One region of the Streptomyces griseochromogenes genome, then DNA from elsewhere that is predicted to be linked to it. Evidence: riboswitches for the same ligand, from Rfam matches in the RefSeq annotation. Region 1 holds a riboswitch; each other region holds the start of a gene.

The links. A riboswitch is a leader RNA that binds a small molecule or an ion and turns the genes downstream of it on or off. The one in region 1 is predicted to bind cyclic di-AMP.
Region 2: linked by a shared signal. The riboswitch ahead of AVL59_RS04735 (C40 family peptidase) and the one ahead of AVL59_RS19070 (C40 family peptidase) in region 1 are both predicted to bind cyclic di-AMP.
Region 3: linked by a shared signal. The riboswitch ahead of AVL59_RS03810 (transglycosylase SLT domain-containing protein) and the one ahead of AVL59_RS19070 (C40 family peptidase) in region 1 are both predicted to bind cyclic di-AMP.

What each region holds. Positions count from the first base shown of each region.
Region 1 is NZ_CP016279.1:4,479,377-4,489,535, forward strand. Features, by position in the region: gene AVL59_RS19050 (glycoside hydrolase family 15 protein) at 1-1,501, opposite strand, end outside; partial or broken gene AVL59_RS19055 (DUF2252 family protein) at 1,527-2,201, opposite strand; gene AVL59_RS19060 (GMC oxidoreductase) at 2,234-3,820, opposite strand; gene AVL59_RS19065 (cyclase family protein) at 4,097-5,029, opposite strand; cyclic di-AMP (ydaO/yuaA leader) riboswitch at 5,472-5,642, shown strand; gene AVL59_RS19070 (C40 family peptidase) at 5,651-6,868, shown strand; gene AVL59_RS19075 (hypothetical protein) at 7,388-10,159, shown strand, end outside.
Region 2 is NZ_CP016279.1:989,472-999,630, forward strand. Features, by position in the region: gene AVL59_RS04730 (tellurite resistance/C4-dicarboxylate transporter family protein) at 1-802, opposite strand, end outside; gene AVL59_RS04735 (C40 family peptidase) at 876-1,919, opposite strand; cyclic di-AMP (ydaO/yuaA leader) riboswitch at 1,927-2,071, opposite strand; gene pcrA (DNA helicase PcrA) at 2,384-4,873, shown strand; gene AVL59_RS04745 (M23 family metallopeptidase) at 4,922-6,445, opposite strand; gene AVL59_RS04750 (esterase/lipase family protein) at 6,702-7,553, opposite strand; gene AVL59_RS04755 (cobalamin B12-binding domain-containing protein) at 7,779-8,201, shown strand; gene AVL59_RS04760 (DUF5691 domain-containing protein) at 8,323-10,053, opposite strand.
Region 3 is NZ_CP016279.1:803,012-813,170, reverse strand. Features, by position in the region: gene AVL59_RS03825 (ABC transporter ATP-binding protein) at 1-451, opposite strand, end outside; gene AVL59_RS03820 (LolA family protein) at 570-1,772, opposite strand; gene AVL59_RS03815 (polyprenyl synthetase family protein) at 2,031-3,041, opposite strand; cyclic di-AMP (ydaO/yuaA leader) riboswitch at 3,572-3,767, shown strand; gene AVL59_RS03810 (transglycosylase SLT domain-containing protein) at 3,771-4,259, shown strand; gene AVL59_RS03805 (HAD family hydrolase) at 4,295-5,107, opposite strand; gene AVL59_RS03800 (carboxymuconolactone decarboxylase family protein) at 5,043-5,633, opposite strand; gene AVL59_RS03795 (hypothetical protein) at 5,707-6,297, shown strand; gene AVL59_RS03790 (FAD-dependent oxidoreductase) at 6,315-7,517, opposite strand; gene AVL59_RS03785 (carboxylate--amine ligase) at 7,563-8,831, opposite strand; gene fahA (fumarylacetoacetase) at 9,081-10,159, shown strand, end outside.

The sequences.
Region 1 (10,159 bases):
CCATGGCGTCCAGGGTGCTGAGCCAGCCGGGGCTTCGGGGGGAGATGAATCCGACCCGGGGGGCGAGCAGGAGCGACGCGTCCAGGACGTCGCCTCCGTAGTACTGGACGAGGGCCTGCTCCTTCTCGTTCCAGCCGTGCTGCATGACCTGTTCCAGGATCTCGTCCCGGGCACGGGTCCAGCGCACGGTGTCGGCCGGCCTGCTGAACTCGGCCGCCAGCTTCAGCCCGCGGTCGAAGGCGGTCCAGCACATCACCCGGCTGTAGGTGAAGTCCTTGCGCCCGCCCCGGGTCTCCCAGATCCCTTCGTCGGGCCGGTCCCAGGAGTCGGCGAGCCAGTCCAGGGTGGCCGCAAGGCCCTTCCACCCGTGATAGCCCGCCTGCTCGCCGACCACACGGCCCTCGGCCAGGCCGTACAGAGCCTCGCCGTAGATGTCGAGCTGCAGCTGGTCGGAGGCGGCGTTGCCCGCCCGGACCGGGTAGGAGCCGCGGTAGCCCTCGAAGTGCTCCAGGATCTCCTCCGTCAGATGAGGGTCACCGTCCACCCGGTACATGATCTGCAGGGGTTCGCCGTCCGGTCCCTCGTGGGCGTGGAGGCGGTCACCGAGCCAGTGGATGAAGCGGGTCGCCTCCTCCACGAAACCGAGATCGAGCAGGGCCCGGATCGACAGGGATCCGTCCCGCACCCAGGTGTACCGGTAGTCCCAGTTGCGCTCACCGCCGACCTGCTCGGGCAGCCCCATGGTGGCCGCGGCGACCGGTGCGCCCGAGGGGGCGTAGGTGAGGAGCTTGAGGGTGATGGCGGAGCGGTACACCATGTCCGTCCAGCGGCCGCGGTAGCGCGAGGTGCGCACCCACAGCTGCCAGAAGTCGATGTTGCTCCAGGCGTCTTCGGCGATCCCCTCGGTGGTGGGTGACGGTGGCGCCTGTCCGCCGGGCGGGCCCACGGTGAACACCGCGACGGCCACCTCTCCCGCGTTGAGCGTGACGGCGCCCCGGACGTCCTGCCCGTCCTGTTCGAGCGGGACGCTGCTCTGGAGGTGGGCGGTCGCGCCCGGGGCGTGGAACGTCGCCCGCTCAGGCGTCAGGTCGAGCCGGTGGCCGGCCCGTGCGTAGTCGAACCGCGGCCGGCATACGAGCTCGAACCGCACGGTGCCGCGCACCGTGCGGGCGACACGCACCAGTTGGTGCCGGTCGGCCGCTGTCGTGCCCGGCTGGACCGGCATGTAGTCGACGATCTCGCCGACTCCGTCCGGAGACATGAAGCGGGTCACCAGGACGGCGGTGTCCGGGTAGTAGAGCTGTTTCCAGGTCCCTTCGGGGTGCTCCGGCGCGAGCAGGAAGTAGCCGCCGCCGTCGTGGTCGAGCAGGGCGGCGAAGACGCTGGGCGAGTCGAAGCGCGGTGTCGCGAACCAGTCGATCACGCCATGGGACGACACCAGAGCCGCGGTCTGCAGGTCCCCGATGAGCCCGTGGTCGGCGATGGGCGGGTAGCGATCCATGGCGGTCTCCTTGCTGGTCCCCTGCTCAGGCCGCTGCCGCTGTGACCCGTCCCGTACGGACGGCATCGACGAGTGCCTGGTGGTCCCTCTCGTTCTGGTCGGCGTAGAGCTCGGCGAACGTCACCAGCGCCCGGTCGAAGGCGTCACCGCTGCCCAGATACGAGGCGATGGCGATCCGGTCACCCGACCTCGCGTGTGCGCGAGCCTGCGTGGCACCGCACATCCCACCGAAAGTCTCCAGTCCGGCCGGCGGCATCCTCTCGGGCTCGGCGATGCCCTTCCAGGCGCGCAACTGCCTGACGTAGAAGTCCCGTCGGCGGCCGTCGATGCCGTCGATGCCGTCGATGCCGTCGATGCCGTCGACCCGCTCCCAGCCCAGGAAGATGTCACTCGTGGTCCGCATGAGCCGCTGGCCACAGACCACCCGCTCGCCCTGCGACCGGAAGCGGCCCGCACCGGCGAAGGGCGTCGGCACCGATGCGTCGGCCTCCTTGGCCTGCGGGAACAGCGGGTCCTCGGCGTCCCTGCCGAGCAGCAGCGCGATCCAGCAGCGGGTGCCCACATTCCCGACTCCGACCACCTTGCGGGCCACGTCGACGATCCGGTACTGCTCCAGCAGTCGGCGTATCTGTTTCTCCAACTCGCCGCGCTCGGCGTTCGCAAGCAGGTCCTGGAGCGGTGTGATCAGTGGTGGATCCGGCAGGGTGCTGCCGTCGGCCGGTGGGTGGGAGGTCATCGCAGTCGCTCCGCGATGTGGTCACCGACACGCAGGGCGTTGGCGATGGCCGTCAGCGAGGGATTGACCGCTCCGATGCTCGGGAAGAAGCTCGTGTCGACGACGTAGAGGTTGTCGAGGTCGTGGGCCTTGCAGTTGACGTCCAAGGCCGAGCTCGCGGGGTCGCCGCCGAAGCGGACCGTGCCCGCCTGGTGCGCCGTGGCGCCGATGGGCATGCCCTTGTGCAGGTAGAGGCTCCGCGACAGGAGATGGTGTTCGTGCATGCCCAGGTGTTCGAGCATGCCCTGCAGTTTGTGCCGCAGGCGCTCCAGCCCGGCGATGTTGTTCTTCTCGTCGAGGGCGAGGTGGATCCCGTCGTCCCGGTCCAGGGTGACACGGTTCTCCGCGACCGGCAGGTCCTCCCCGCACAGCCAGAAATCGACCGCGTGGTGGGCCAGCACCTCGAACGGCATGTCCGGGGCGACCGCCCCGGCCCAGCGGGGCGCTTCGCCGTGGATCTGCTCGGAGTCGGACTTGCCGAGCATCTGGATCCCGCCCAAGGGGTAGTCCCAGTCGTCGGATCCCAGGTACCAGTCGTGCAGTGCCAGAGTCTTCTGGAACTTGGTGTCGTTCGGTTCCCGGGACACGGCCATGAGGGCCATGTTGTTGTGACGCATGTAGTACCGGCCCACCACGTCCGAGCTGTTGGCGAGCCCCTGGGGGTGCCGGTCATCGGCCGAACGCAGCAGCAGGACGGCGGAGTTGACGGCACCGCAGGCCACGACCACGATGTCGGCGCCGAACTCCACGGTGGAGGGGTCTCCGTCCCCCACGGTGGCGACGACCTTGGTGACACTCCGGCCGGTCGTATCCGTTTCTAGGCGCCGAACGTCCGCATGGGTGATCATCTCGACATTGGCGTGGCGCAGGGCGGGGTCGACACAGATGACCTGGGCGTCGGACTTGGCGCCGACCAGACAGGGGAAGCCGTCGACGCGATCGCAGCGGATGCAGGCGCTGGTGTGTACGGCCCGGCCCCGTTCGTCCTGGGTGAGATTCACCCCGATCGGGAGGTGGAAGGGGTGCAGACCCTGCTTCTCCAGGTCGTGGCTGAGCTGCTCGATGCGAGGCTCGTGCTGGACCGGCGGATAGGCGTACTGGGCGCTGGTAGGACCCTCGGTGGGATCTTCGCCGTGCCGGCCGTGCACGAGGTAGAGATGTTCGGCCTGGGTGTAGTAGGGCTCGAAGTCCTCGTAGCGCAGCGGCCAGGCGGGCGAGATGCCGTCGTGGTGCCGGAGCTCGCCGAAGTCCTCCGGTCGCATGCGGAAGAGCGCGGCTCCGTAGAACTTGGTGTTGCCGCCCACGTAGTAATTGACCTCGGGCGGAAATTGATTTCCGTTCTTGTCGAACCAGAACTCCGGAGCGCGGTACTTTCCTTTGACGAAGACCGCGGTGGAGTCCCAGTTGTCGCGTTCACGGGGCAGATAGTCGCCGCGCTCGAGCAGAAGGATCCGTTTTCCCGTGTCCGCCAGCCGGTGGGCGATGGTGCCACCACCCGCACCTGTGCCTATGACAATGACGTCGTAATGCTGCGCTTCGGTCATGCCGGCCACCACCCTCGGAGCTTTGTCCGGTCCTTCTGGGGTGAAGGAGACGTCAGCCCCAGCCACCGTCCGGCCCCGTTCCCCAACGTATCTCCGGGTGCTGTGCCCGGCGAGTCGGGCTGTGCGGGTGAGCCTGGGCGGCGGCGCGCGGTCGGTTTCCGGTCGACGACCGCACCGGCCGGCGACAGCCGGGGACCCCATGCGCACGGACGTGCGCGCGGGGTCACCGCCGGTAGCTCGTTTCCCGCGGGGGACCCGTACGAGGCGGGTCACCCGTCACAGTATGGCGAGGGGATTGACCGGGGAACCGGTGGCCGAGGGCAGCAGGAGCGGGGCGATCACGCAGAGGAACGTCCAGCGGCCCTCCCGCGCGCAGACCGGTGCGAGGTCCTCGAACCGCAGATAGTCGAGCAGCGGCAGTCCCATCGCGTGGACAGCGAGTACATGCACCGGGAAGCCGACCTCCCGCACGGCGCTGGGGGCCGTGTCGTTGTTGCCGTCACTTCCGAGCACGGACACCTCCCGCTCCGCCACGAACTCCATGGCGCCCGGATGGAGCCCGGCACGAGCGCCGGACACGTCCCAGGGGCCGAGTTCCTCGCGCCGCAGGCGGTGGCCGACCCGCACGAGGAGAATGTCGCCCCTGCCCACTCGAAGCCCTTGCTCGGCCTCCGCGGCGGCGAGGTCGTCAGCGGTCACGTGCGACCCGGGTTCGAGCCAAGGGACGCCGTGCAGCCGGGGAATGTCCAGGAGAACCCCACGGCCGACGATGCCGTCGCGGGCCAGGTCGACGGACAGGGCGTCGGCGCCGTCCGGTGAGAGCACGTCCGCGGCCGGCAGGCCGCCGTGCAGTGTGCCGTCGTAGATGACATGGCACAGCGCGTCGAGGTGGGAGTCCACGTCGCCGTGAATGTTCATGGCGAAACGATCGCGCGCGAAATCCAGGCCGCGCGCACGAGGGTGACCACTGGCCGGAGCGGTCAGCCGGTGCTCGGCCGGATCGGCGTCGTCCGGTGCGATCCGCGTGTTCACGGGGGCCGCGAGCGACACCGCACGTCCGGACCGCACCTCGCGGACGGCCGCCAGCACCTGCGTCCCGGTGATCGTCTCCAGGGCGCCCCGGCCCGCGCGGCCGCCGGGCGCCTTGTCCCTGAGCCGCCGGTGCAGGGACCGGAAATCGGCCTCGCTCATCGCATCGGACGTCCGCATCTCCCCACCATCCGGCAGCAGCCGGATTCCCGCACACCGAGTCGCCCGCGCCGGAACCACCACGCTGCGGCTTCCCGCTTCGGCCCTGCCCTGCCTCGCGAAGCCACACTTTTCGGACGGCTTGCCGACGGTCTCGGGAGGAGGGACCCGCCTCCCGCCCCGGAACTGCTGGAATCGCCCCTGAAAGGGCGGGGAAGGGCGTGCCGACTTGTGGCCATCCGCGGGCAGCTCCGGCCGGACGAATACTGACCCGATTACAGGCGTTGCAATTCAGGACAACTCATACGGCATCGAGGCGGATTGACTGCACTCAACGACGCCGCCGGGAAAAGGTCACGAAAATGTATCGGGCATATCGCCCACCAGCCTTCACAGGGGCCACACGAGTTGGCTAGCGTTCCCGCCAGGCCGCCCGACCCCCACCGGCGAACGTCGCCGGGCCGAGCGGCCTCCGCCGAGTCCGGCGCGCCCGTACGGCAGCCGGAGCCGGGGACCCACCGACCTTGGGGTGAATCGGCCCAACTCCCTTCCGGGGAAAGGGTCGTAGGGCAACCCTTCCGAACCACCCGCCCGAACCCGACAGCTAACTCGGTAGGCGGAACATGGAAGGAGTCGCCTCCCTTGGCGTCGCACCGCAAGTCGCGCCCGACGGGTACGCGCGTAGTCGGCATACGCACCCCCGTGCTCGCCACGGCCGCTCTCACCTCGGTGGCCCTGCTGTCCCAGACCGCCGATGCCGCCCCCGCCGCCGACGGCAAGCCGAGCCTCGAAGAGGTTCAGAAGAAGGTCGACGACCTGTACCGACAGGCCGAGTCGGCGACCGAGAAGTACGACGCGGCCAACGAGAAGACCGCGAACGAGCGTAAGCGCGTCGACACCCTGCGCGACGACTTGGCCAAGCGCACGGCCAAGCTCAACAAGGCGCGGGAAGAACTGGGGATGTTCGCCGCGGCCCAGTACCGGACCGGGGACGCCGCGCCCGACACCGCGACCTTCCTGCTCGCGGACTCCCCGCAGGACTACTTCGACCAGTCGCAGCTGATGAGCCGGCTGACCTCGCGCCAGAAGGGCGCCGTCGACGACTTCGTCACCGAGCAGTCCGCGACCCTGAAGACGCGGCAGGAGGCCGGTAAGAGCCTCGCGACGCTGACTCGGTCGCAGAACGACCTCCGGACCGCCAAGTCCACCATCCAGAAGAAGCTGTCCACAGCGCGGGAGCTGCTGTCCAAGCTCACGGCGGAGGAGAAGGCGCGCCTCGCGGCGATCGAGAAGCAGAAGCAGGAGGCGGCGGCGCGGAAGGCGGCGGAGCTCGCCAAGCGGCAGGCCGCGGCCGCGCAGGCGGCGAAGCAGGGGAGCGCGTCTTCGGGCTCGACGTCGAGTTCCGGCTCGGCCTCGGGCTCGTCCTCCGGCTCCGGCTCCTCCTCGGGGTCCGGTTCGTCCTCGGGTTCGGGCACCTCCACCTCGTCGGACTCCACCTACGCCGCCAAGGCCGCGAAGGTTCTCGCCTTCGCCCGCGCGCAGATCGGCAAGCCGTACGTCTGGGGCGCGACCGGGCCCGGCTCCTACGACTGCTCGGGCCTCACCCAGGCCGCCTGGAAGGCCGCCGGCGTCTCCCTGCCGCGCACGACCTACGACCAGGTGAACGTCGGTACGACGGTGTCCCTGACCAACGCCCAGCCCGGCGACCTCATCTTCTTCTACGACGACATCAGCCACGTCGGCATCTACATCGGCAACGGCATGATGATCCACGCCCCGAAGCCCGGCGCCTACGTCCGCGAGGAATCCATCTACTACGGCGGCGACTCGATCATCCACAGTGTGGTCCGCCCGGCCTGACGACCGGTGGCGATGAAAGGCCGGACGCGCCGGCGTGGCGAATGATCCGCCGGCGCGCCTGAGCCTGTTCGCGACCGCTCATATCGCGGTCGACCGGCGCGGAGGCGTGTGCGCGCCCACCTCGCACGCCTCTCACCCCACCCCGCGCGGCCAAGCGCCCTCCCTTCCGGAATGTGCGCCGCCACGGGAAATTCCCTGGCTGATCAATTTCAAGGGAAATTCGAACGGATCGGATGGTATGGAGTATCGGCCCGTCCGGCGCGTAGATGACGTGCTGCCGATCGAAGCGCACGTACGAAGAATCGGTACACCGGCGGGATGCTCGGATCCGATTTCGCATTTTGCGACATGCCCGAACGGCTTCTGCAACACTCATTACTGACACCTGACCAGTGTCTGGAAGACCCGGGGACTCAGTGACGGGGGAAGCGCATGGGCGCGCCGCAACCGCCAGGCCCGTACCGTTTGTTACGGGCGATCGATCTGCTTGATCTTCAATTCGGCTTTCCGGGCCTGCGCTTGGACCGACCGCTGCTCGGTGCGCGGCGTCTGGTCCGACAGGACCCGGACCGACCTGCCTATCTCGTGGTCACCTTCGGACCGCAGCACGTCACCGAACAGGCCTTCCTCGAGGTGAGCCCGGGCCTGCCGGAGCCCGGGGCGCAGGTATCCGGCAGCGAGCCGCACAAGCCGCCGCCGGTCGCCTCCCGCATCAGCGGCCACAGCGTGCTGGTGTTCGCCGTGGGAGCCGGGGACGTCATCGAATACACCGAGTCCGGGCTGCTCACCGCGATGGGGAAGCTTCCGCCGCGCGTGGTGGACGCCGCGCGTGAACCGGCCGTGGCGGCCGGGCTCCGGCAGATCCAGGCCGGCCGGCCCGCCGATGCCTTCGAGGCGCTGCGCCTGGCCCGGACCGTGGCGGAACTGACCGCTCGGCACGGTCCGCACGGTCCGGCGGACGCCGGTCTGCTCGCCGGGCTCCTCCCCGCCACAGCCGTGGGACCGGGAGCGAGAACCGTCGAGCCGAGGGCCACCCCCGCCGCGCCAGGGACCATCACTCCCGGACCCGGCCCGGAGAACCCCCTCGCGGACGCCGCGAATCCACGGACCGGTATCGAACTGCCCTACCGTCTCCTGCTGTCACCGCCGCAGACGGCCTCCTGGACGCACGCCACCGCGCCTCCGGATCCCGACGATCGCATCGAGCTCTGGCACACCCGGCTGCTTGCCGCCCGGGCCCGTGCGGTGTGGACACGCGACCCGGGCTTCAACCCCGCCGACCCGCACCCACTGCCCGCCGGGGGCAGCGAATTCGTCATGGCCTTGGACGGAAACGACCGGTCCTCGGTGGTGCACCTCAGCTCCAACACCAATCTGCCGGACGGCTTCCGGCCCGCGCCGCTGCAGGTGGACAACCTGATGCTGTCCGCGATGGGCGGTTGGCTGGACTCGCTCGGCAGGTGGGAGCGGCCGCCCGTCGGTTTCGACGTCACCGAGTGGCGGCACCGTGCCGCGCTGGGCCGCGACCATTACGTACGGGTCATGTACCGGGGCAGACTCTTCCCGTTCGGCCATCTGGCCGACCTGGTGAAGGTCACCGAGCGGAAGTTCGACCACGGGCGGCCGGACCGCGCCGCCTATCTCAACCAACGGTTCTTCATCATGGTGCGGGAGCCGGTACGCAGTTACGGGCGGCTGGAGGAGAACGAGGACCAGAAGCGGCTGCACCGGCTGTTCCCGTTCGGCAGCGTCCGGCTGATCACCCCGGTCACACCCGATCTCGAAACCCCGCAGACGATTCCGGGGCTTTCCGACCCCGGCGGCGAACCCCATGACAGGCTCGCGTTCTTCCCGGTGACCGCAACCGAGGATCCGTTCCAGTTCCAGGTGAGCATGATCGATCTGGAGGGCCGCGCGGTCGAGTTCCGCACGCCCATGGCCTTCCTCGGCAAGAAGGTGCACGAGAACGCGGCCGATGTGCAGCAGGTCGTCCAGCACTACCAGGACCTGGGGTCGGACCCGACGCCGGAGCCACCGGACACGGGCAGAGCGGGCGTCGACCGGGTCGTCGCGGACGTGCGGGGACAGGACGTCGCCTACGCGCCCAGCCGGAAGCCGGGCGACACGACCCTGTCCACCGGGCAGCTGATCTGGGGTGCGGCCACCGCCCCGTCCATTCTGGACCTGGATCCCACCGACAACCCCCGCTTCGTGCCGACCGTACGGTGGGCACGCGCCGTGGTCCCGGCGTTGAGCCGGTTCGGCACCGGGTACGGCGGCGACCAGGCACGATCGGTGTTCTACCCCGACCCTTATGTGCGGAACGGCTTTTCCGAGGCGAACAAGGGCCAGGTGTTCATCGAGCTGGCCGAGCCCTTCGACCTGACCTTCCGCGACGGCGGGCAGACCGCCGGAGCGCTGGCCCAGCCCAACTTCCCGGTCGCCGGTCTCTCCCGGCTCACCGGGCCGGTCGCCGCGACCCCCGCCCGTCCGTTCGCCGACGACGCGGCGGACACCGACAAGTGGGCCAAGCTCGCCCAGGGAAGGTTCAACCCCCTCGACTATTTCGGGGAGTTGGCCGGAGCCAGGCTGTTCGGGATGTTCCCGCTCACCGAGATCCTGAGCGAGATCGGCCTGGACAACCTCAAAGCGCCGAACTTCTTCACCGCGACGGTCGACGCGGTCACCGGATTTCTCGGCGACCTGCGCGGGCTGCGCGATCTGCTGACCGGGATCGAGGAACAGTTCCCGGAGATCGCCGATGCGGTCGTGCGGGTGACGGATGCCGCCGCGGCATTCGCGCAGCTGCTCGTCGACTTCATCACCAGCCAACTGGAACAGTCACCCGACCCCACCACCATCGAAGAGGTGGAGAACGCCTTCACGGCGTTCTCCGACGCGCTCACCGCGCTGCGCAGCGCGCTGCCCGCCGCGGTGGACGTCGCCGTCCGGCAGCTGCTCGGCCGCATCGCCGAACAGGTCGCCACCTGGGACAGGGCGGTGGGACAGGCGCTCGCGTTGCAGAAGGCGGTCGAACTCGCCGCACTCGGCGCCAAGTTGCCCGATGTCGTCAACTCCCGGCTGGAATGGCAGCCGGACATCAAGGCGTGGACGCCCGGCGGACCGACACCGACCAGGGCGGAGGACGCGGTGTTCTGGCCGGTGGGCAAACTGACGCTCGTCGCCGACCTGCGCGGCTCGCTGCACCCGGAGCAGCCGCAGGCCGCGGACATCACCTGCACACTGGGCAACTTCGAGCTGCGCATGGTTCCGCACTTCGAGGCGGTCGTA
Region 2 (10,159 bases), 3.5 Mb from region 1:
GGAACGCCGTCGCCCAGCGCCGCATGTCGTAGCGCAGCCGCGGCCGGGCCACCTCGGCGGCCAGCAGCACCACGCACCAGGCCAGGCCCAGAACGAGCAGCGCGCCCGTCACGGTGCGCAGCACACCGCGGTCGTCGTCGTTCCACAGATACAGGCGCGGGCTGTCGGCCAGGAGCAGTCTCGCCCCGGCCAGCGCCGAGATGGCCAGAGCCCCGCCCGCGACCCACTGGTCCCCGGCCCCCTCGAAGATCTGTCGCGGGTCGAAGCGCGTCAGGGCGAAGCCGTAGAGCACCAGGCCCAGCCAGAACAGCACCAGTGCGGCGCGCGCGAGCCATGCCGTCCCGTCGGCCGCGGCCAGGGTGGCCGCCAGCACCGCGAGCCCCTGCGTCGCCACACAGCACAGGAACACCGTTCCGGGCATGCGCGGCCGCCAGCGCCGTACGGCGAGAAACAGCAGGCCCGGCCAGAGCAGCGCCGCCAGGACCAGCGACGCCTGCGCGAGATGCTGCCTGCCGAGCACCGAGAAACGGGTACCGATCACCGTCGTGGCCGCGACGGCGACGAGGGAGGCCGGGCTCTGCGCCTCGGCCATCCACCGCTCCCGCTGCGTCGCCAGCCGTACGACGAAGTCCGCGGCGAGCGCCACCCAGGCGACGCAAGCCAGCCACAGGAAGCCCCGGGAGACCGTCTCGGCGCCCGTCAGCTGCAGGCCCACCGAGACGATGCCGGTCGCCATGACGGCGGCTCCCGCCGTCGGCGGACGCCCCGCCCACCACGCACGCAGAGCCGAGATGCCGGGCATGCGCCCGATGCTAGGGAGCGGGGCAGTCCGCAGGAGGAGGGCACGCGCCCGTGGGGCTCGAAAAGAGCACCGGTCAGGCGGGCCGCACCACGCTGTGGATGATCGATTCGCCGCCGTGGTGGACGGACTCCTCGCGGACGTACGCGCCGGGCTTCGGGGCGTGGATCATCAGGCCGTCGCCGGTGCACAGGCCCACATGGCTGCTGTCGCCGTGGAAGAAGACCAGGTCACCGGGCCGGGCGTCGGCCAGGGGGACCGGTGTGCCCGTGCGGGCCTGGTCGTGGCCGGCGCGCGGGAGGCTGACGCCGGCGGCCTTCCAGGCGGCCTGGACCAGCCCGGAGCAGTCGTAGGAGCCGGGGCCGCTGGCACCGCACACGTACGGCTTGCCGATCTGGGCACGGGCGAAGGCGACCGCCTTGCCGGCCCGGGTGGCGTACGAGCCGGCGGATCCGGTGGACGGCGGAGCGGTCTCCTGCCGGGCCGGTACCCGCGGCTGCGCGGGCCCGGCCGCCTGCCGCGCGGCCTCCGCCCGGTTCCGCGGCTCGATCGCGGCCGGCCGAGCGTTCTCCTGGGCCGTCAGCCGGGACAGCAGCTCGCGTGCGGTGGCGAGCTTCTCCTGGACCCTCGCCTTGGCCGTCTTCACGTCGTACGGCGCCGCGGCCGGCGTCTCGGGGGCGGCGCCGGTCTTCCCCCGCTCGGCGGTGCCCTTCACACGCGTGGCCAGCCGGTTCATCACCCGCTGCGGGGCGAAGTGGTCCTGCGGAAACTCCGCGAGGAGGGCGGCCGTGTCCGTGGCGGCGCCCAACGAGACCAGTCCTTCACGGGCCTTGGCGAGCCGGCCCGGGCGCCGGGCACTCTCCTCGGCCGGGGCGTCCCGGCGCCCCTGCTGCCTGCCCGCCGGCTCCTCCTCCGCCGCCGGGTCCGCCCTGCGGTAGAACTCGTCGACCTTCTTCTCGATCTCTTCCAGGCTCGGCCGGCCGCCGAGGGCGGGGGCGGGGGCGGCCTCGGCCGTCGGGGCCAGGACGGCCACGGAGGTGAAGGCGGCGGTGGCGAGGGCCGGGGTGCGGACGGCCGGTCCGAGGGCTTTGCCGGGGCCCGGCTTGCGGTGCGACGCCAAGGGAGGCGACTCCTTCCAATGTGCCGCCTACCGGGTTAGCTGTCGGGTTCGGGCGGATGGTTCGGAAGGGTTGCCCTACGGCTTCGTCCCGGGCGGGAGTCGGCCGATTCACCCCAGGATCGGTGGGTCCCCGGCTCCGGCGGCCACGCGAAGGCGCACCGGACTCGGCGGAGGCCGCGCGGCCCGGCGAGGTTCGCCGGAAGGGGTCGTGCGGCCTGACGGCAACCTAGCCAACTCGTGTGACTCCTGTGAAGGTTGGTGCCTCATATGTCCGATACATTTCCGTGATCTGGCGGCTGTTTCATACAGGCGTGACAAGGCGGTTCCGCTGGGTGAGGGCCGATCGGCGCCCGGCGGTCGACGATCGGCCCTCCGCAGGCGTGTCCGATAGCGAACCCTGCCCGCCGGCCATGTTTCCGGGGCGGCGACCGGTTGTCGGTGCGGCGCCCTAGACTCGGAGAGCGATGAGCAGCCTCTTTGACGACAGCTTCCTGGCGGACCTCCAAGCCCCTCGCGGGCGCGAGGAGGAGCCCCCGCCGCCGCCCGAGGACGATCACGCTCCGGAGCCGGTTCCGGACGATCTGTTCGGCGGGAAGTTCGACGTGCCGCCGGACCGGGACGCGTACTACCGCGACGGCGCCCCGCGCCCCGCGATCGACGCGGCCGCCCTCCTGGAGGGGCTGAACGAGAACCAGCGCGCGGCGGTGGTCCACGCCGGCTCCCCCCTGCTCATCGTCGCCGGCGCCGGCTCCGGCAAGACCCGCGTGCTCACCCACCGCATCGCCCACCTGCTCGCCGAGCGGAACGTGCACCCGGGCCAGATCCTCGCGATCACCTTCACCAACAAGGCCGCGGGCGAGATGAAGGAGCGCGTCGAGAGTCTCGTCGGCCCGCGCGCGAACGCGATGTGGGTCATGACCTTCCACAGCGCGTGCGTACGGATCCTCAGGCGCGAGTCGAAGAGGCTCGGCTTCACGTCGAGCTTCTCCATCTACGACGCCGCCGACAGCAAGCGCCTGATGGCCCTGGTCTGCCGCGATCTGGACCTCGACCCCAAGCGCTTCCCGCCCAAGTCCTTCAGCGCCAAGATCAGCAACCTCAAGAACGAGCTGATCGACGAGGAGGACTTCGCCGCCCAGGCGAGCGACGGCTTCGAGAAGACCCTCGCCCAGGCCTACGCGCTCTATCAGTCGCGGCTGCGCGAGGCCAACGCGCTCGACTTCGACGACCTGATCATGACGACGGTCAACCTGCTGCGCGCCTTCCCGGACGTCGCCGAGCACTACCGCCGTCGCTTCCGGCACGTCCTGGTCGACGAGTACCAGGACACCAACCACGCCCAGTACGCGCTGGTGCGCGAACTGGTGGGCACCGGCGAGCATGCCCCCGAGGACGTCGGCGCGCCGCCGAACGAGCACGACCTCCCGCCCGCCGAACTGTGCGTCGTCGGTGACGCGGACCAGTCGATCTACGCCTTCCGCGGCGCGACGATCCGCAACATCCTCCAGTTCGAGGAGGACTACCCGGACGCGACGACGATCCTGCTGGAGCAGAACTACCGCTCCACGCAGACCATCCTGTCCGCCGCCAACGCGGTCATCGAGCGCAACGAGTCCCGCCGCCCGAAGAACCTGTGGACCAACGCCGGCCAGGGCGCGCGGATCACCGGCTACGTCGCAGACACCGAGCACGACGAGGCGCAGTTCGTCGCCGACGAGATAGACCGCCTCACGGACGCGGGCGACGCGAAGGCCGGTGACGTCGCCGTCTTCTACCGCACCAACGCCCAGTCCCGTGTCTTCGAAGAGGTCTTCATCCGCGTCGGCCTGCCCTACAAGGTCGTCGGCGGTGTCCGCTTCTACGAGCGCAAGGAGGTCCGGGACGTCCTGGCCTACCTGCGCGTCCTCGCCAACCCGGAGGACTCGGTGCCGCTGCGCCGCATCCTCAACGTCCCCAAGCGCGGCATCGGCGAGCGCGCCGAGGCCATGATCGACGCGCTCTCCCAGCGCGAGAAGATCAGCTTTCCGCAGGCCCTGAAGCGCGTGGACGAGGCGTACGGCATGGCCGCGCGGTCCACCAACGCGGTCAAGCGGTTCAACGCGCTGATGGAGGACCTGCGCACGATCGTGGAATCCGGCGCCGGACCGGCGACGGTCCTGGAGGCGGTGCTCGAACGCACCGGATACCTGGCCGAGTTGCAGGCCTCCACCGACCCGCAGGACGAGACCCGCATCGAGAACCTCCAGGAACTCGCGGCCGTTGCCCTGGAGTTCGAGCAGGAGCGCGGCGAGGGCGAGTCGGTGGCGCTGTCCGACTTCCTGGAGCAGGTCGCGCTGGTCGCCGACTCCGACCAGATCCCGGACGAGGAGGACGGCGACGGCGTCATCACCCTGATGACCCTGCACACCGCCAAGGGCCTGGAGTTCCCGGTCGTCTTCCTGACCGGTATGGAGGACGGCGTCTTCCCGCACATGCGCGCCCTCGGCCAGACCAAGGAGCTGGAGGAGGAGCGGCGTCTGGCGTACGTCGGCATCACGCGTGCGCGGGAGCGGCTGTACCTCACGCGGTCGGCGCTGCGCAGTGCCTGGGGCCAGCCGTCGTACAACCCGCCCTCCCGCTTCCTGGAGGAGATTCCGGCCGCCCATGTGGAGTGGAAGCGGACGGGAGCGACCGCACCGGTCTCCTCCGGGCCGGCCTCCGGGATCGCCGCCTCGCTCTCCTCGACCCGCTCGCGCTCGTCGGCGGCGGGTGCGAGCGGATTCGCCACGCGGCGGACCACGGAGAAGCCGGTGGTCGCCCTGGCCGTCGGGGACCGCGTCACCCACGACCAATTCGGCCTCGGCACGGTCGTCGCGGTCAAGGGCACGGGGGCGAACGCCGAGGCGACGATCGACTTCGGAGAAGCCAAGCCGAAGCGGCTGCTGCTGCGGTACGCGCCGGTGGAGAAGCTGTAGACGAAGTGAGCCCCGCCGGATCCGGCGGGGCTCACTGTCGGCACGGGCTCAGGTCGGGTCCAGGCCGTGGCTGCGCAGCCACGGCAGCGGGTCTATGGCCGCCCCGCCCGCCGGCCGAACCTCGAAGTGCAGGTGCGGGCCGGTGGAGTTGCCCGAGTTGCCGGAGTACGCGACCGGCTCGCCCGCCTTGACGGTCGTACCGGAGGCGACGCGGTAGCTGGAGAGGTGGCAGTACCAGGTCTCCGTGCCGTCCTTCGCCGTCACGATCAGCATGTTGCCGTAGGCGCTGTTCCACTTCGTGGTGACGGTGCCGTCGGTGGCGGACATCACCGTGGTGCCGTAGGCGACGGGGAAGTCGATGCCCGTGTGCACGGACATCCAGTTCACACCGGCCTGACCGAAGTACGCGCTGAGGCCCTTCTGTGTGACCGGCAGTACGAACTTGGGGCGCATTCGCTCCTTGAGCGCGGCCTCCGCGGCCGCCTTCTTCTTCTCCAGCGCCTGCTGCGTCTTGAGGTCGATACGGTCCTGCGTACGGCTCGCCCGGTCGGCGAAGTCGTCGGCGCCGGCGGAGAGGGTCCTGAGCTGGGAGTCCAGCTCGCTGTTGGCGACGGACGGTTTCACCGCATGCGCGTCCGAGGCGGAGGCGGTGGTGTCCTTGCCGTCGCCGCCGGTCAGGGTGCCCACGGAGGCGGCGGCGATTCCGGCGACCCCCATCACACAGGCCGAGGGCACCGCGACGGTCAGCAGCGCGGAGCGCTTGGGGGGCGTACGGCGCCGGGAACGCGCCGCGCTGCGGGAACCCGCGCGGGGCGCCACCGGAGTGGTCTCTTCCTGGTCCTCGAGCAGTGACGGTACGGCAGGCAGCTCGCCCGTGTCGCTCAACTCGCCGCCCCCGGCGGGGGCCTCGTCGAACCCGTCGTACTCGCCGAACCCGGCAGGGGAGGCGTTCTCGTACACCGTCTGCTCGAAGGCGGCGGTCGACCGCGCGTCGCCGACCTGCTCGAACGTCGCCGTGGCCTGCTGGTCGAACGGTTCGCCAAGCTGCTCGTGCGCCGCGGCCGAGCCGTCGGAGTTCCACTGCGTGGCGTCGTACACGCCCGTGTCGAAGCTCTGGGTGCCCCACTCCCACTGCTGGGTGGGGTCGGCGCCGGCGGACGGGCCGGGCTGCAGCCAGGCGCTCGCGTCCCACTGGCCGCTGATGTCGTTGCCCGTGGCCTGCGCGGGGACCGTCCAGGCGGTGGTGTCGTACACGCCCGAGTCGTAGGCCGCGTGATGCTGGGCCGCGTACGGGTCGTAGTTCAGGCTCTGGCCGGCGCCGGTCTGCCACTGCGTGGTGTCGTAGGTGCCGGTGTGCTGCTGCTGGCCCGGGAGGCCGCCGAGGAACGGGTCGGTGCCGAAGGCCCCGGTGCCGGTGGTGCCGGCCGAGAAACCGTTGGCGTCGTAGCTGCCGTACGTGGTGAGGTCGTCGTAGAGGGCTCCCTGTGCTCCGTACGACGCATAGTGCGCGGCGGAGGCGTCGGAAGCCGGAGCCGGGGTAGTCATGGTCCCCGACGGGTGACGGTCGTTCACCAACTTCTCTTTCGCCTCGACAACAGGGGCTGCCAGAGCAGTGCGGCGACTGTACCCGGCGGTACGCGGGCGGGACAATCTTCGGCTGGTTTCGCGTTGGACTGAAACGGGCATTCGGCGGTGTTTCGGGGGACGTCGGACGCGAGTTTGGCCTTGTGTTCGAAGCTCGTTCGATGTCCGGTGGCGGTGCGTCACCTGTTCACCGGCTGTGTCCCGTGTGTGCGGGCGCTCTCGGGGGCCTGTCCGGAGCCGCCCCTCAGGCCACCGTCAGACCGTCGGAGCGCCGGGCCGCGGGGTCAACGGTGTCGAGGGCCTCGCGTATCCCCGCCGCGACGGCGGGGTGCACCGGCAGGGCGAGATGCCCGATCCCGGACACCCGGATGTTCCGCGCGTCCAGGTCGGGGTGGTCGACGCAGGCCGTCTCCAGCGGGTCCATCACGGAGTCGAGGTCGCTCCAGAAGCTGACGAACCGGGTGCGGCAGCCGGGCGCGGGCCGGGTCAGCTCCTCGATCACCTCCGAGCCGGGCCGCATCTGCCGCACGATCGGATGCGCGCTGGCCAGCGGAACGGCACGGGTGCCGGAGTGCGGGGTGCCGAGGGTGACGAGCGTGCGCACCCGCAGGTCGCCGCCCAGGCGCTGTACGTAGTAGCGCGCGATCAGCCCGCCCAGGCTGTGCCCCACGATGTCGACCTGACCGCTTCCGGTGCGTGCGCAGATCTCCTCTATGTGCCGGCCCAGCAGCTCGGCCGCGCTGCGAATGTCGCAGGTCAGCGGGGAGTAATTGAGCGATTCGACGCGCTGCCCGCCGTTCTGGGCCAGGTTGCGGCGCAACAGGACGAAGACCGAGCGGTTGTCGATGAAACCGTGCAAGAGGACGACCGGCGGGGCGGGTCGGCCGGGCAGCGGTGTGGCGCCCTCCTGCGCGGGGAGCACGGGAACGCGGCGCTCCTGGACGAGGCCGGTCGGATACAGCAGCAGATGACCGGCCAGTATCACGGCTTCCAGGGCGGTCGCCTTGAGGAGGGTCATGGACAGATCGGCCAGCCTGCCGGGCCACAGGCGCCGGTAGAGCGGGAGGAAGAGTGGCACTATCCCGGTGACCTTCATGGGCCGACCTCCTGTCGGCACACAGGGTGACGGCTCGATCCCCCGTGTGCCCTCATGTCCCTCCGTGTGATTTCCCCCTCGCTCCGCACCGTAAAACCGCCGGTTGCGGGATGCTGGAGATAACGTTCGTTCACTTCCCGACGGGTGACGGAACGCGCCGGATGTGCGGTACTTGTCGGTACGGACGGAAGCGGTCGCTTCCGTGGTCGCTTGATGGAGGCAGTGATGGGTGTGGCAGCCGGTCCGATCCGCGTGGTGGTGGCCAAGCCGGGGCTCGACGGCCACGATCGCGGGGCCAAAGTCATCGCGCGGGCGCTGCGCGACGCCGGCATGGAGGTCATCTACACCGGGCTTCACCAGACGCCCGAGCAGATCGTCGACACCGCCATCCAGGAGGACGCCGACGCGATCGGCCTGTCCATCCTCTCGGGCGCCCACAACACCCTCTTCGCCGCGGTCATCGACCTCCTCAAGGAGCGTGAGGCCGAGGACATCCTGGTCTTCGGCGGCGGGATCATCCCCGAGGAGGACATCGCGCCGCTGAAGGAGAAGGGCGTCGCGGAGCTCTTCACGCCGGGGGCGACGACCACGGCGATCGTGGAATGGGTGCGGGAGAACGTACGGCAGCCGGCTGCCTCCGGCGGCTGAGCCGACGGTGCGCCGAGCTGGCGTCGCCGTCACCGGGGGCCGCCGCCCCCAGACCCTTGCTTCGGCCTGAACCGCCTCGTCCTCGAACGCCGGACGGGCTGCTGGGTTGTGGCCGCTCGTCTCAAACGCAGGACGGGCCGGTGCCGCTCAACTCCGCGGCCAGCGCCGCCCGCAACCGCAATGTGCTCACCAGGCGCTGGAACGCCTCCGCCCAGTACCCGCCGGCACCCGGTGACGCGTCCTCCCGCTCGTCCGGTATCGCCAGCAGGCCGTCCAGGCGTGTTGCCTCCGCCGGGTCCAGGCAACGCTCGGCAAGCCCCATCACCCCGCTGAAGCTCCAGGGGTAACTGCCCGCGTCCCGGGCGATGTTGAGGGCATCCACCACCGCCCGGCCGAGCGGTGCGGCCCAGGGCACCGCGCACACTCCCAGCAGCTGGAACGCCTCCGACAGGCCGTGGGTCGCGATGAAACCCGCCACCCACTCGGCCCGCTCCCCGTCCTCCAGCGTGGCCAGCAGCTTCGCCCGCTCCGCCAGGGAGACCGCCCCCGGCCCGCCGGCCTCCGGTGCCGACGGCACCCCGAGCAGCGCCCTCGACCACTCGGCGTCCCGCTGCCGCACCGCCGCCCGGCACCAGGCCGCGTGCAGTTCGCCCTGCCAGCCGTCCGTCACCGGCAGCGCCACGATCTGCCCCGGAGTACGCCCGCCCAGCCTCGCCGGCCACGTCCGAAGCGGTGCCGCCTCCACCAACCGGTCCAGCCACCACGACCGTTCCCCCCGGCCCGTGGGAGGTTTGGCCGCCACACCGTCTCGCTCCATGCCCGGATCGCACTCGTGCGGTGCCTCCACGACGATCACCGGCGAGTTCTCCGTGAGGTCGACGGCCACACAGGCCGCGGCCCGCGCCGCCATGCGCCCGGCGAGCGCCGAGTCCGGCAGCGCGGACAGCAGCTCCGCTGCCGTCGCCCGGACATTGCGGCTGCGGTCGCTCAACGCGCCCTCCAGGAACGGCTCGTCCCCGGCCGACAGGCCCGCGCGCAGCGAGTCGAGGAACATGAGCCGGTCCTCCGCCCGTTCCGTCGCCCAGGTCGCCGCCAGCAGCTCCCGTGCGAAGGCGGGCGTACGGGACCGCAGCGCGGTCAGCAGAGCGACCCGCTCGGCGAACAGCCCCTCCTGCCACAGCCGCCGCACCGCCTCGTCGTCCTCGGCGTCGGGCAGTGCCGCGCCGCCGCCGGGTGCCGAACGCAGGGCGAACCGCCAGTCCGGGTTCAGCCGGGCCAGCCACAACGCCCGCGGCCCCGCGAAGGCCAGCGCCGCCGGCCGCAGGTCCGTGCGGCCCCGGGCGGCGTCCAGCAGCGCGGGCAGTGCCTGCGGGGGCGCCGCGTACCCGTGCGCGTTGGCCGCCGCGAGCCACTGCGGGAGCAGCTCCATGAGGTCCGGTGAGCTGCCTCGGCGGCCGCCGCCCGAGCCGCCGGAACGGTCGGCCAGCAGCATGGTGAGCCTGCGGGCCGCGGCAGTGGGCAGTGCCGGACGAGGATCCTCGGGGGCACGCTCCGGCCGCCGCGCCGCCCGCGCGGGCCGCAGCCCCGCCCGACGCCGCACGGTCGCCACAGCGGCGGCGTCCAGCAACACCACAGGCGCTTTTCGGCCGGACGCGGCAACCTCCGGGGGCCGCCGGTCGGTGCCGAGGAGGGCCGTGGTGACGAGGTCCTCCCAGGAGGACGAGAACGCGGCACCGCCGGATCGTCCCGCGGCCACCGGTGTGGGTCCGTCCGCGGTGCTCCCGGCAGCGGGGGAAGCCGTCGCCCGAGCGGACGTCGTGGGGACGGCGGCCGGGCCGGCCGACCGCTCCAGGGGTGCGGCCGAGGGGGCGTACGCCGGGGTGTCCGAGCTGTCGGGTGAGGCAGGGGTGCCGGTCGACGCGGCGTCCGCGCACGCGGCGGGGATCGAGGCGCCGTCC
Region 3 (10,159 bases), 3.7 Mb from region 1:
CCGCGAGGCCCACCCGGTCCAGGGCGGCGGCGACCCGGGCGCGCCGGGTGCGCGGGTCGGCGGTCGGGTCGGCGGCGTCGTAGCGCAGCAGGTTGTCCCGGCCGGAGAGGAAGCCGTACAGGGCCGGTCCCTCGATCAGCGCGCCGACCTGCGGGAGGACGACGCGGCCGGCCCGGGGCATGGGGTGGCCCAGCACCCGGGCCGTGCCCGAGGTCGGCTCGATCAGGCCCATCAGCATGCGGATGGTGGTGGTCTTGCCGGAGCCGTTCGGGCCGAGGAAGCCGAAGACGCTGCCCGCCGGGACGGTCAGATCGAGGCCGTCGACGGCGAGTTGTCCGCCGCGGTAGCGCTTGGTGAGACCGCGCGTGACGATGACGTGCGCCCCCGCGTCGCGCTCGTCCCGCTCCGCCGCGTCCCCCGAGTCCCGCTCCGTGGCGGACGGTTCGTCCATCGGTCCCTCGATTCGTCGTCCCAGGGGCCCCGGGTGCGCCCGAGGCGTGCCCAGGGTGCCCCCGACACCCACCCCGGGCCCCCTGGGCGCCCCCGGAGGCCCCGAGGGCCCCGGAGGGTTACTTCCCTTCGTTCGCCGCCTTCACGAGCGCGTCCTTGGTGACCGCGCCGGCGTACACCTTGCCGTCGTCGGTGATCAGGGCGTTGACCAGACGGGTGGAGAAGACCGTGCCCTTGCCGAACTTGCCGGAGGCCTTGTCGCCGAGCGAGCCGAGGAAGCCGCCGAAGGCGCCGCCCTCGGAGCCGGACGGCATGCCGCCCTTGGCGCCGGTGTCGAAGGTGGCGATGGACGTCCAGCCCTTGCCGAGCACGGTGGCCCCGTCCAGGCCCTTACCGAAGTCCTCGCCGGACGCCGGGGCGTGCTTCGGCGCCTTGGTGGACTCCTGCTTCTCCTCGGTGACCTTCGCACCCTTGGGCGGGGTGAAGTCGAAGGTGGAGGCCGCCGGCTTGGCGAAGGAGACCTGGGTGAAGCCCGCGTCGAGCACGGCGGCGCCGCCGCTCTTCGGCGTCAGGGTGAACTTCAGCGGCTGACCCGTCTTCGCGTCCACGGCGATGCTGATCGCGCCGACCGTGGTGCCGGACTGCCTGGGCTTGATCAGCAGCTTGTAGGCGTCGCGTCCGGCGACCTGCGCGGTGCCGTCGACGGTCACGGACGTGGTGTCGTCCACCGACTTCAGGGCCTCGTCGGCGAAATCCTTGGGCGTGGCCGGGGGCTCGGCCCGGTGCTCCTTGCCGGACTCGTGGGCGGTGGAGTGGTAGACCTCGTTGCTCTTGCTGTCGTAGCCCCACACGTTCTTGCCGCTGTGGATGATGCTGTACTCGGCGCCGCTCTCCAGCAGCGACAGCTTCTGCCGGTCCGGGCCGTCGGCTGCCACGCGCAGGGTGTGCGTGCCGGTGACCAACTCGGTGAGCTTGGACTTCGGGTCGGCCGAGGACCCGTCGCCGCCGCCCTGGGCCGCCCCCGAGGCCAGGCTGCTCTCCAGGCCGCCGAGGTTCGGCAGGCCGAGGTCGGTGCTGACCTTCACCGTGCCGGACACCTGCTGCACGTCGGACTTGGCGATCTTCTCTATGAGCTGCTGGGCGGTGATCCTGGGCAGGTCGGGGTCACCGGAATTGGCGAGCGCCGGGACCAGCCCGATCGTGGCGGCCGCCACCCCCACCACCGCGACCGGGACGGCGTACCGGGCGGCCTTGCGGCGTCCGGAGCGCAGGTCCTCGTCCGGCGCGGCGCCCGTTGCGTCGTCGGATTCGTACGGTGCCATGTGTGCCTTACCTCCGTCGTCGGCGGCGGCTGTCCTCACGCTGGTACACCTGAGCCGCCATTCTCACCCGAATCGGTGAGGAGTGGTGATTTCCGTGGTCTCCATCTGACCAAATCGGCCGTGCGGAAGCGTCAGACCTCGGGGCCAACTCCGTGTACACCTGCGGTATGACACGCAAGGGCGGTACCTCCCCCGACCCGTAGGGGTCGTGCGGGAGACACCGCCCTCACACTCGCGACATAAGGGGCGCCGCGGGCCCTAGCCGGCCCGGTGCACCACCGCGTCGCACAGCTCGATCAGCGCCGCCTTGGCGTCGCACTCCGGCAGCGGGACCAGCGCGGACCGGGCCTCCTCCGCGTAGCGGACGGTGTCCCGGCGGGCCTGCTCCAGGGCGGGGTGGGCGCGCAGGGCGGCGAGCGCCTCGGCGTGCCGGGTGTCGTCACTGAGGTCGGAGTCGAGCAGCTCGCACAGCGCGCGGTCCTCGGGCAGGCCGAGGCGGGCGGCCCGCTCGCGCAGCCGGAGCACGGGCAGCGTCGGGATCCCCTCGCGCAGGTCGGTTCCCGGGGTCTTGCCGGACTCGTGCGAGTCGGAGGCGATGTCCAGGACGTCGTCCGCGAGCTGGAAGGCGACCCCGAGCCGTTCGCCGTACTGGGTGAGCACGTCGACGACCGTCTCGTCGGCACCGGACATCATCGCGCCGAACCGGCACGAGACCGCCACCAGCGATCCCGTCTTGCCGCCGAGCACGTCCAGGTAGTGCTCGACCGGATCGCGGCCGTCCGAGGGACCCGCGGTCTCCAGGATCTGCCCGGTCACCAGCCGCTCGAACGCGAGGGCCTGCACCCGGACCGCCTCGGGGCCGAGGTCGGCGAGGATCTGGGAGGCGCGGGCGAAGAGGAAGTCGCCGGTGAGGACCGCGACGGAGTTGCCCCACCGGGTGTTGGCGCTGTCCACGCCGCGCCGCACGGACGCCTCGTCCATGACGTCGTCGTGGTACAGCGTGGCCAGATGGGTGAGCTCCACGACGACGGCCGACGGTACGATGCCGGGCGCGTCCGGGTCGCCGAACTGTGCCGCGAGCATCACGAGCAGCGGTCGGAACCGCTTCCCACCGGCCCGTACGAGGTGCTGCGCGGCCCCCGTGATGAACGGGACCTCGCTCTTGGCGGCTTCGAGCAAGCCTTCCTCGACAGCCGCCAATCCGGCCTGGACATCGGCTTCCAGAGCCTGGTCCCGCACGCTCAGCCCGAACGGCCCGACGACGGTCACGGGGGGTCTCCTGTCTGCTGGTGTCTGCTGGCGATTACACGGTTTGTCGATAGGTCGCTGCCATCACTCAAGTCAGCGTATCCGGTCCTCTTTCGATCACCGATAGCGCCTACCGGTCCGGCCCGGGCGGTACCGGACCAGGGCCGGTAAGTTCTTGATCATCTAATAAAAGCGGACATCTATTGACTTAACAGGAATCCGTCCGTTTTGTCGCGATCTGGGCCGTGAACGCATTACTCCTTTTGCATCATGGTCAGCGAATCTCCCGAATCCCCTATGTCTGATTTGCTACACTTTGCCATTTCGTGAATTGGGTCACTCCCCTCACACATCCGGCCATCCGGCGCCGACACGCTTCCCCCTTGCCCCATCGGCCAGTTGGGGATTGGCAACCGCAAAGGATCAACTGCCCCATACGGGGCAGATCAAGGTCAACTGGCGCGTTGTGTGAATCCACCACTTGTTCCGGACATGTGCCCTCGCATAGCTTCCGGGCCAGTCAGGCGGACGCCGAATCCTGCCGCGCCTGACACGACCCATCGACGAACTCATTCGTACGGCAGGAGCGGGGGACCCAGGTAAGCCGCCGGACCGGACGACACATGTGCAGACGCACATGTCGACACCGGAACGGCTAGGGGTGAAGTCGCGCCTCCCCGGGCGCGGCCGGGCACCTCCCCAGCCCGAACCCGACAGCTCACCTCGCAGGCGACGGAGAGGAACTTCGCCATGCCCGCTGCCGCTCAGCCCCGCCGCACCCGCACCACCGGCCTCGTCCGCAAGCTCACCGTCGTCGGCACCGGCGCCGCCGTGCTCACCCTCCCGCTCATCGGTGCGACCAGCGCCTCCGCCGCCACTCCCGCGTCCACCACGCCGTCCACCACGCTCGCCGGGTACCCGAACAACCTCGACGGCTGGATCCGCGAGTCGCTCGCGATCATGGCCGAGAAGCACATCCCGGGCACCTACAACGGCATCCACCGCAACGTCATGCGCGAGTCCTCGGGCAACCCGAGCGCCATCAACCTGTGGGACTCCAACGCGGCCAAGGGCATCCCGTCCAAGGGCCTGCTCCAGGTCATCGACCCGACGTTCAACACGTACCACGTGGCCGGAACGGCCTTCGACGTCTACGACCCGGTCGCGAACATCACGGCCGCCTGCAACTACGCGGCCGCGCGCTACGGGTCGATCGACAACGTCAACGGCGCCTACTGACGAGCGTCGGCGGCGGGCCCCTGCCGATATCCCGGTCAGTCGGTCGGGAACAGTCTTTCGAGGACGACGGCGATGCCGTCGTCCTCGTTCGACAGGGTGACCTCGTCGGCGACGGTCTTGAGTTCCGGGTGGGCGTTGGCCATGGCGACACCGTGCGCGGCCCAGTCGAACATGGGGATGTCGTTGGGCATGTCGCCGAAGGCGAGAGCCCGGCCGGCGGGGATCCCGAGGTGGTCGGCGGCCAGCGCCAGACCCGTCGCCTTCGTGACCCCGCACGGCTGGAGTTCCACGGTCCCCGGCCCCGACATCGTGACCGTCGCCAGCGAGCCGACCGCCGCGCGCGCGGTCGCCGCCAACTCGTCGTCGGACAGCGTGTGGTGGCGCAGCAGCACCTTGCTGATGGGCTCGCACCACAGGTCGTCGCGGCGGTCGACCCGCACGGCGGGCAGGGTCGGGTGCGGCATCAGATACCCCGGCTCGATCAGTGTGAGCCCGTCCACGCCGTCCTGGTCGACGGCCGCGTAGACCTGTCCCACCTCGGCCTCGATCTTGCCGAGCGCGGTCTCGGCGAGCTCCCGGTCCAGGCGCACCGACCACAGCAGGCGGTCGGCTCCGGCGTCGTAGACCTGCGCGCCCTGCCCGCACACCGCGAGGCCCGCGCAGCCGAGGTCCTCCAGGAGGGGCCGCACCCGGGGGGCCGGGCGGCCCGTCACCACCAGATGCCGGGCGCCGGCCCGTACCGCCCTCGCGAGCGCGGTGAGCGACCGGTCGGAGACGGTGTCGTCACCGCGCAGCAGTGTCCCGTCCAGGTCGGTGGCGATCAGTGCATATGCGGGGGGTGCGGCCATGATCAGAGAATACGGACAGCGCGCCCCCTCGACTCACCCTGGTGTTCCCGGACTTGTGTACTCCTCGGCCCCAAGTGGTGCCCGCAGAATCCCTGATGGTGGTGCTGAAGCGGTTGAACATGGTGGTGAGCGAGATGGTGAGGATCAGCGCCGAGAGCCGCGTCTCGTCGAAATGACCGGCCACTTCGTCCCACAGGGCGTCCGGTACCGGCAGCTCGGAGCGGTCTGCGAGCCGTGTCATCCGCCCGGCCGGCCGAAGCGCCGCACGTTCCACGTCGCTGAAGAAGGGCGCCTCGCGCCAGGCGCCGACGGCGGCGATCCGCTCCTCGCTCGCACCGGCCTTGCGCAGGTTCACCGTGTGGGCGTGCACACAGACGCTGCAGCCGTTGTTCTGGCCGGCCCGCAGCCCGACGATCTCCGCAGGCTCGCCGGGCACACCGCCCTCGCCGATGCCCTGCAGGAGCGTGCCGACGCCCTTCAGGGCGGTCGCGAGGACGTGCGCCGCGTTGGTCATCCGTGCCCGCATGAGGGTGCCTCGTGAGTGTCAGTGGTGCGCGTTAGGTTGCGTTCCCTGCACTGACGGAACGGGGGCGGATGTGGTGACGGACCGGCGCGAGAGTTTTCCGGCGCATCTCCTGGAGGCGGCGACGGGCGTCCTGGAGCGCTTCCCCGAGGAGGTGAGACCGGAGATCTACGCCCTGTCCTTCCGCATCTGGCGGGTGGACGACGACGACCGGCGTCCGTACGTGGCCATCGGCTACAACACCGAGACCCAGTACGAGCGGGAGAAACGCCACGGGGATCCCGGCGAGGCGCGCTGGAACTACGCGTGCTGGCTGCTGGACGGCTTCGAGATGCTCGGGAACGCGCCGAAGGACCCGGTCGGTGCCCGGCTGTACGTGGCGGAGGTCCAGGATCTCGGGCTGTGGTTCGAGGAGGACGAGCCCGGTGGCGACGATCAGGACATCCTCCGCGAACTGCTTCGGGAGCACTTCGCGGACGCCTGCGTCGAACTGGCCCGCCGGCTGCACGCGGACGGCCGGATCGAGAAGCTCTTCGGCCGCCCGCTGCCCGTCGTCGTCTTCGACATGTACTGCCCGGGCTGGGAGGTGGAGGCCACCGAGGCCGCCAACCCGCCCGAGCTGGTCGAGGAGTTCCTTCGGTGGCAGCGGGCGGCCGAGGAGGCGTAGGGGGCTTCTTCCGAGCCTCAGCCGTGTGCCGCGGCCAGATGCCGGGTCAGGCGCGGAGAGGCGAACTCGGTGCCGCAGACGAACCGCATCACCGGGCCGTAGGAGGACGCCGCCGGGAGGCCGGTGAAGTACAGGCCGGGCACGGAGGAGACGTAGCCGGCGCCGAGCCTCGGGGTGCCCCGGCTCACCGCGAGGCGGGTGCGCAGTTCATGGCCGAGGAAGTCCATCGCGGCGATGTTCACGCGGTAGCCGGTGGCCGCGATGACATGGTCGCCGCGCAGTTGCTCGGCGCGCCCGCCGTGTGTCCGCACGGTGAGCACCGGGCTGCCGTCCGGGGCGTCGGTGCCCAGCACCCGCTCGACCTCCTGGACTTGGACCCTGTCCTCGAAGCGGTCGCGCAGCCACCACGCGCCCAGCGGGCCGAGGACCCGGCGGACCAGGTAGTGGCGGGTCCGGGCGGGCAGGTAGCGGTACGGCTGGGGGTAGTAGCTGAGCGCCCACAGGGACCAGGCGCGGCCGAAGGGGGACTCGGGGCGGAACTTCGGCTGGCCCCAGGGCGGGGCGCCGAAGGCGACCCGGCCGCGGCCGCGCGAGACGACGCGCACCTGGGCTCCGGCCTCGGCGGCGAGCACCGCCGTCTCCAGCGCCGACTGGCCGGCGCCGACGACGATCAGCTCCTTGCCGGCGAAGCGGGCGAGGTCATGGTGCTGCGAGCTGTGGGAGACCGGACCGGTGGGCGCGGGTCCGTCGGCCGCCGCCGACGTCAGCTCGGCCGGAAGGTGGGCGAGTCCCGACAGACCGGTGGCGACCACGACCGCGCGGGCGGTGAACAACTCCCCCGAGTCCAGTTTGAGTTCGAATCCGCCGCTCGTGTCGCGGTCGACGGAGACCACGCGGACCTGCTCCAGGTCGGGCAGCAGCTTCTGCTGAAACCACTCGCCGTAGGCGATGAAGGTCTCCACCGGGATGATGTCCTCGTCGGTGACCAGCCGCCGGATGCCGGCCGCGTCGCAGTAGTCGGCGAGGGTGTGTCCGGGCTGCGGGCAGTGGAGGTTGGAGGCGGCCGGGGTCGACTTGAGGAGCATGCCCTCGGGCATGTGGTCGCGCCAGCTGACCATGGTGTCGCCGAAGACGCGGACGGGGATGCCGCGCGCCCGCAGATGGGCGGCGGTGGACAGGCCGAACGGCCCGGCCCCGATGACTGCAACCGGTCGAATCACGAAGTCCCTCCCCAGAGACACGGTGCGCCACCTTCGTGGCCTTGCCTACTTCGTGGCGGTGGTGCTGCTGCCGCGGCGGTTGGTCCGCCACAGCTGATACAGGTGCTTCGCGCCCGGGCGCACGAAGCGGGCGAGCATCGTGAGGAACGGCAGCGGATCGTCACCCGCGAGCCAGGCCAGCTCCGTCCCGCTCGGCTTCACCGGCGCGTGCGGCGTCGTATAGCCACTGCGGCGGTAGGCGAGGAGGGCGGGCAGGTCGATGTTCTCCACGACGTAGCGGTGGCCGGCGCGCTGTTCCCCCTCCGGAACGGGCCGGCCGGTCAGGTTCAGGTGCATGGCGCGGACGACGTCCACGCCCGACTCGTTCTCGAAGAGCCGGAACTGGGCGCCCATGCGCGGGTTGAAGTCGAGGAGTTTGTACTGTCCGTCGCGCCGGTCGAAGCGCAGGTCGAGGTCGATGACGCCGCTGAAGCCGATCTGTTTGATGAAACGCGCGGCGAGGTCGGCGAGTTCCGGGTTGTCGACGACGTACGCGTTCGCCGTCATGCCCGCGTGCGGCGGCCAGGAGCGGACCTTGACACCGGTGAAGAGCGCGAGCCGGGTGGAGTCGGCGTCGAAGCAGGCGTGCACGATCCAGTCCTCGGCCTCCTCCCTCGGCAAGTACTCCTGGAGGATCACTCCGGGCTGCTCGCCCCAGTCGCGGGCGAGGGTGAGCAGGCCCTCGCGGGTGGCGATCCTCGTGGTGCCGTTGACGGCGGGCCGCCTGCGCCGGACGAACGCCTCGCGGTTCTTGGCCACCACCGGGAAGCGGGCCGTGTCGGCGAAGGCGACGATCTCGTCGTACGACTCCGGGAACGCGGACGAGGGGCTCGCGATGCCGTGTTCCACGCACAGCTCGTGCAGGCCCTGCTTGCTGGCGAGCCGGCGGGGCAGTGCGGGGTCGACCGGCGGGAAGAGAAAGGAACCGGCCAGATCGCCTTGGTGCTCGGCTATCAGGACGGCGGCCTCCTCGTCCGTGGGGATCAGAACGGTCGGGCGGCCGATCCGGCGGCCGATGCGCAGCAGGCCCTCGACCAGGTGACCCGGCTCCTCGGCGCCGGTCGTCGGCCAGACGAAGGCCCGTTCGAGATAGCGGGAGGAGGCGGCGGGAGTGTAGGGATCCTCGGTGATGGCGTACATGGGGACGCCGAGGCGGCCCAGGCTGCGGATCGCGCCGACGCCGCCGTGATGCAGCGGGTAGTCGCCGAACTTGACGATCAGGCCCGGCACGTCACGGTCCGCCTCGAAAGGCACACTGACGGCGTTTTTGGCCACGGGTCCCCCCACGTGTCCCCCCTACGGACCGGACCCACCCCGTCCGTGTCCCCCAAAGGACGCTAAGCCGGAATTGCCGCCTCCCACAAGGCCTATTCGGACATTGCGAACTCTTTAGACATCAGTCGAGCAACCTTTCGGGCACACCTTGTGGCACTGCCCAAGACACGCGACTCGGCCGTAACGTGTGGCCTGACCACATGGAACGCATCGCCATGCATGGCCCGGATGAGAGCGAGGCAGCACCCCATGCCCCCCTTCGACGTCCCCGAGGGCGACCCCTTCGGCCCGCACAACCTTCCCTATGGCGTGTTCTCGCCCGCCGGCAGCACGGAGCGGAGGGTCGGTGTCCGGCTCGGTGACCACGTCCTCGACGCGGGCGCCGCGGCCGCCGCGCTCGGCTCGCCGTACGTCTCGCTGCTCGCGCAGCCCACTCTCAATCCCCTGCTGGCCGCCGGGCGCACGGCCTGGTCGGACGTACGGCGCGCGCTGACGGCCTGGGTGACGGTGCCCTCGCACCGGTCCGCGATCGAACCGCTGTTCCACCCCCTCTCGTCGGTGACCCTCCATCTGCCCTTCGAGGTCGCGGACTACGTCGACTTCTACGCCTCCGAGAACCACGCCCGGAACGTCGGCCAGATCTTCCGCCCGGACGCCGAGGACTCGCTGACCCCCAACTGGAAGCACCTGCCGATCGGCTACCACGGCCGCTCCGGCACGGTGGTGGTCTCCGACACCGACGTCGTACGGCCGTCCGGGCAGCGCAAGGGCCCCGGTGACCCCGCGCCCGTCTTCGGCCCGTCCATCCGCCTGGACATCGAGGCCGAGGTCGGTTTCGTGGTCGGCGTGCCCTCCGAGCAGGGCAGGCCGGTCGCGCTGGACGACTTCCGGGAGCACGTCTTCGGGCTGTGCCTGCTGAACGACTGGTCGGCGCGGGACATCCAGGCCTGGGAGTACGTCCCCCTGGGCCCGTTCCTCGGCAAGTCGTTCGCCACCTCGGTGTCGGCGTGGATCACCCCGCTGGAGGCGCTGGACCACGCGCGCGTGGCGCCCCCGGAGCGCACGTACCCGCTGCTTCCCTACCTGGACGACTCGGCGCCCGGGATCGAGCCCGGTGGCTACGACCTGCGCATCTCCGTCGCGATCAACGGCCACGTGGTGTCCGAGCCGCCGTTCTCCACCATGTACTGGACCGCCGCACAGCAGCTCGCCCACATGACCGTGAACGGGGCCTCGCTGCGCACCGGGGACCTGTACGGCTCCGGCACGGTGAGCGGCCCGGAGGAGGCCCAGCGCGGCTGTCTGCTGGAACTCACCTGGAACGGCCG